2 regions of the Streptomyces thermocarboxydovorans genome follow, and region 1 is predicted to be linked to the other one. Evidence: riboswitches for the same ligand, from Rfam matches in the RefSeq annotation. Region 1 holds a riboswitch; the other holds the start of a gene.
The links. A riboswitch is a leader RNA that binds a small molecule or an ion and turns the genes downstream of it on or off. The one in region 1 is predicted to bind glycine.
Positions count from the first base shown of each region.

Region 2: linked by a shared signal. The riboswitch ahead of gcvP (aminomethyl-transferring glycine dehydrogenase) and the one ahead of gcvT (glycine cleavage system aminomethyltransferase GcvT) in region 1 are both predicted to bind glycine.

Region 1 covers NZ_BAAAGU010000044.1:44,447-46,640, reverse strand. The annotation lists gene ABD198_RS20800 (AAA family ATPase) at 1-406, opposite strand, end outside; glycine riboswitch at 626-724, shown strand; glycine riboswitch at 725-848, shown strand; gene gcvT (glycine cleavage system aminomethyltransferase GcvT) at 884-2,002, shown strand; gene gcvH (glycine cleavage system protein GcvH) at 2,123-2,194, shown strand, end outside.
Region 2 covers NZ_BAAAGU010000033.1:6,718-8,911, forward strand. The annotation lists gene gcvP (aminomethyl-transferring glycine dehydrogenase) at 1-1,287, opposite strand, end outside; glycine riboswitch at 1,341-1,438, opposite strand; glycine riboswitch at 1,439-1,535, opposite strand; gene ABD198_RS16730 (hypothetical protein) at 1,645-1,800, opposite strand; glycine riboswitch at 1,901-1,984, opposite strand; glycine riboswitch at 1,990-2,086, opposite strand.

The DNA.
Region 1 (2,194 bases):
GCACCCAGGTCTGGGTGCCGCAGTCGTGGACGACCAGGGGCTCGCCGGTGCGCAGGGCGCGGCGCAGGCCGGCGTAGTGGGCGAGGCGCACCAGGGGCCGGTAGCAGGCGTAGGGGAGGAAGCGGGGCACCCGGCTCGCCCAGCGGTCGCGGGTGTCCTGGGAGTCGATGCGCCTGCCGCGCACCGTGCGCTGCATCAGGGTGGACTTGCCGCTGCCCGGCAGGCCGGTGACCGCGACCAGGTCGCGCGGGCCGAACAGGAGCGCGCGCGGGCTGCGGCCCGCCCGGTCGCGCAGATCGCGGACGACGGGCGCGGGCAGCGGCGCGCACGTCTCCCGGGTGGGTGCGACGGGACTGCCGGGCAGCCCGACACCCGGGGTCGTGGCGTACGCCGTGATCCTGTTCACCGTGTTCGTCCTCCCCTGGGGCCGGTCCGGTGGACCCCTCCCCGCCGAGTGTAAAGAGACGGTAATGCCCTGGTGGTGCGTTTTGGTCCGCGTTCCGGAACAGACCTGTCACAGCCTGCTGTGATCGTCGTGCGCGCTGTGCGTCTGCTGAGAAGGGTCCCCCTGCCGAACGCGCGGGATGCGTGCAATGATGTGCGCGCCAACTGCATACCGGCCGTTTGAATCCGCGCGGGAGAGTCCCCGGCACCTTGCCGCCGGGGCGCCGAAGGAGCAAGTCCCTCCCTTGAATCTCTCAGGCCCCGTTACCGCGCGGGCGAGGCACATCTGAAAAGCGGGCCGCTGCCGCAGTGCTCCGGTGGCCCCACCCAAGGTGCAAGTCCTGATCGCCGCGACAGCGGTGGTCATGGCGAACCTCTCAGGTTCCGATGACAGATGGGGAGGAAATGTCCTCGCCTGTCATGCTTGGGAGACCGACCGATGAGCAGTACCGAACTCCGCCGCACCGCGCTCGATGCCGTGCATCGTGCCCTCGGCGCGACGATGACCGACTTCGCCGGCTGGGACATGCCCCTGCGCTACGGCTCCGAACGCGACGAGCACAACGCCGTGCGGACCAGGGCCGGCCTGTTCGACCTGTCGCACATGGGTGAGATCACCGTCACCGGCCCGCAGGCGGCCGCCCTGCTGGACTACGCCCTGGTGGGCAACATCGGGGCGGTGAAGCCGGGCCGCGCCCGCTACACCATGATCTGCCGCGAGGACGGCGGCATCCTGGACGACCTGATCGTCTACCGGCTCGGCGAGACCGAGTACATGGTGGTCGCCAACGCCTCCAACGCCCAGGTGGTGCTGGACGCGCTGACCGAGCGCGCGGCCGGTTTCGACGCCGAGGTGCGCGACGACCGCGACGCCTGCGCGCTGCTGGCGGTGCAGGGCCCCGAGTCCCCGGGCATCCTGGCGAGCCTCACCGACGCCGACCTGGAGAACCTGAAGTACTACGCCGGCCTGCCGGGCACGGTCGCCGGCGTGCCGGCGCTGATCGCCCGCACCGGCTACACCGGCGAGGACGGCTTCGAGCTGTTCGTGAAGCCGGAGCACGCGGTCGAGCTGTGGCAGGCGCTGACCAAGGCCGGCGAGGGCGCCGGGCTGGTGCCGTGCGGGCTGTCCTGCCGGGACACCCTGCGCCTGGAGGCCGGCATGCCGCTGTACGGGCACGAGCTGAGCACCTCCCTCACCCCCTTCGACGCCGGTCTCGGCCGGGTGGTGAAGTTCGACAAGGAGGGCGACTTCGTGGGCCGGGCCGCGCTCGCCGAGGCCGCCGAGCGCGCCGCGCAGAACCCGCCGCGGGTCCTGGTCGGGCTGGTCGCCCGGGGCCGCCGGGTGCCCCGCGCCGGGTACGCGGTGGTGGCCGGCGGCGAGGTGATCGGCGAGGTCACCTCCGGAGCCCCGTCGCCGACGCTGGGCAAGCCGATCGCCATGGCGTACGTCGACGCCGCGTACGCCGAGCCCGGCACCGAGGGCGTCGGCGTGGACATCCGCGGCACCCACGAGCCGTACGACGTCGTTGCGCTGCCGTTCTACAAGCGCCAGAAGTGACACCGTCGTAGCCGGACCACCGCGCGTGCCGCGCATCGAGGCACGTCCGGCCTGCTCACGCATGCCTCACCCAGGTCCCTGAGTCAGCAGTCATCACCCCCGTACAGGAGAATTCAGGCCATGAGCAACCCCCAGCAGCTGCGTTACAGCAAGGAGCACGAGTGGCTGTCGGCCGCCGAGGACGGCGTCGCG
Region 2 (2,194 bases), on a different contig from region 1:
GTGGTTTTCCGTCGTGCCCTCGGAGCAGGAGATGCCGACGTGGTCGCCGTCCACCAGCCGCAGCCGCAGGCCCTTGTCGTGCGCGGCCGCGACGACCTCCTCGGCACGGCCAGGGACCCGCACCAGCAGGGTGTCGAAGAACTCACGGTGCACCACCGTGATCCCACTCGCCCGCAGACCCGCGGCGATGAGCGTGGCGTGCCGGTGCGTCCGTCGGGCGATCTCGGTCAGACCGTCGGGGCCGTGGTAGACGGCGTACATCGACGCGGCCACGGCGAGCAGAACCTGCGCCGTGCAGATGTTGGAGGTCGCCTTGTCGCGCCGGATGTGCTGCTCGCGGGTCTGCAGGGCGAGGCGGTACGCCGGTCGGCCGGCGTCATCCACGGACATGCCCACGAGCCGGCCGGGCAGATGGCGTTCGAGCCCTGCGCGGACCGCGATGTAGCCGGCGTGCGGCCCGCCGTAGAACAGGGGGACACCGAAGCGCTGGGACGAGCCCACGACGATGTCGGCGCCGTACTCACCCGGTGGCACCAGCAGGGTGAGCGCCAGCAGGTCGGCGGTCACGGTGACCAGCGCCCCGCGAGCCCGCGCCGCAGCAGTCACCTCGCGCAGGTCGCGGACCGCGCCCGAGCAGCCGGGGTAGGACAGCACCACCCCGAAGAAGTCGCCCTCCGGCAGCGGCTTGGCGACGTCGATCTCGCCGACCTCGATGCCGACCGCCGCTGCACGCGTGCGCAGGACGTCGAGGGTCTGCGGCAGAGTGTCACGGTCGACCAGGACGCGGGGGTGGCTCTTGCCTGCGACGCGGCGCATGACCGTGACGGCCTCGGCGACCGCCGTACCCTCGTCGAGCAACGACGCGTTGGCAGTCGGCAGCCCGGTGAGGTCGCCGACCATGGTCTGGAAGTTGATCAGCGCCTCGAGCCGGCCCTGGCTGATCTCTGGCTGGTACGGCGTGTAGGCGGTGTACCACGACGGGTCCTCCAGCACGTTGCGCCGGATCACCGCGGGCGTGGTGGTCGCGTGGTAGCCAAGGCCGATCATCGGGACAGCCACGGTGTTCCTGCTCGCGAGCTCCTGCAGCTCGGCGCGCGCCTCGGACTCAGTGGCGGCGGGCAGGTTCAGGTCGGAGGTGCTCCGGATGCCGCTCGGAACGGCGGCGTCGATGAGGCCGGCCAGAGTCGGATAGCCGACTTCGGCCAGCATCTTGGCGCGGTCGGCGTCGCTGACGCCGATGTGACGGGTGGCGAACGCGCCGGACGCGGAGGATGCGGGTGAGGTCATGGCGGGAGGCTCCCTGTTGAAGGCACCGCGGACGCGGCACCGTGGACGGGTGACCTCCCCGCTCTGTCATCGGTACCTGAGAGCTTCACCACCGGGTCCGGCGGTTTGCACCGTGGGCGCAGGACGTGGCGTCCTGACTTTCCAGAGGAGCCTCGCCGAAGCGGTAGTTGGGCCTGAGAGATTCCGGGGAGGGGTTGCTCCTTCGGCGCCTCGCCAAGGGTGGGCGAGGACTCTCCCGCTTCGGTTCGAACAGCGCGATGTCGAGTTGTCGAGCCTGGCCAAGTGGTCAGGTGGTGCTGCCGTCAAGGCGGGGCAGCACCCTGACGGCACCTGGTGACTGCTGGGTCACGCCCGCAATCAGGCGTGGTCCTCGGACGCGAGCACAAGGATGGCGACGTGGTTCTTCGTCATGAGCGTGACCAGGTCGAACACCACGGTGGCTGCAGCGACACGGGTGATCTCGGCGTGGTCATAGATCGGAGCGGCTAGGTGTTCCGGGCTTCGAAAGACCATGCTCGAAGGCACCGAACGTCGACGGGGATACAACAAACCATGGGGGCTTCCTCGAGTGTCGAGCACAGGCAGAAGCCTGTGCGGCCGAGTGAGCCTCCCCCTCTGTCATGTGGCCTGAGAGCTTCGCCGCGGAGATCCGCGGCTTGCACCGTGGGCGAGGCGCGTGAACGCCTGCTTTCCAGAGTCCGCCTCCGCTGCGCGGTAACGAGGCCTGAGAGTTTCCGGGGAGGATTTGCTCCTTCGGCGCCACGCCGTTGCAAAACGTGGACTCTCCCGCGCAGAATCGTCAGCAGAGTATTCGGTTGTCCGGTCCTTCGGGCGACAACTTACGGGCACCGCAATGCGGCCGTCAAGTGCCCGCGGCTTCGGGCTCACCGGTGGTAGTGCCCGTAAG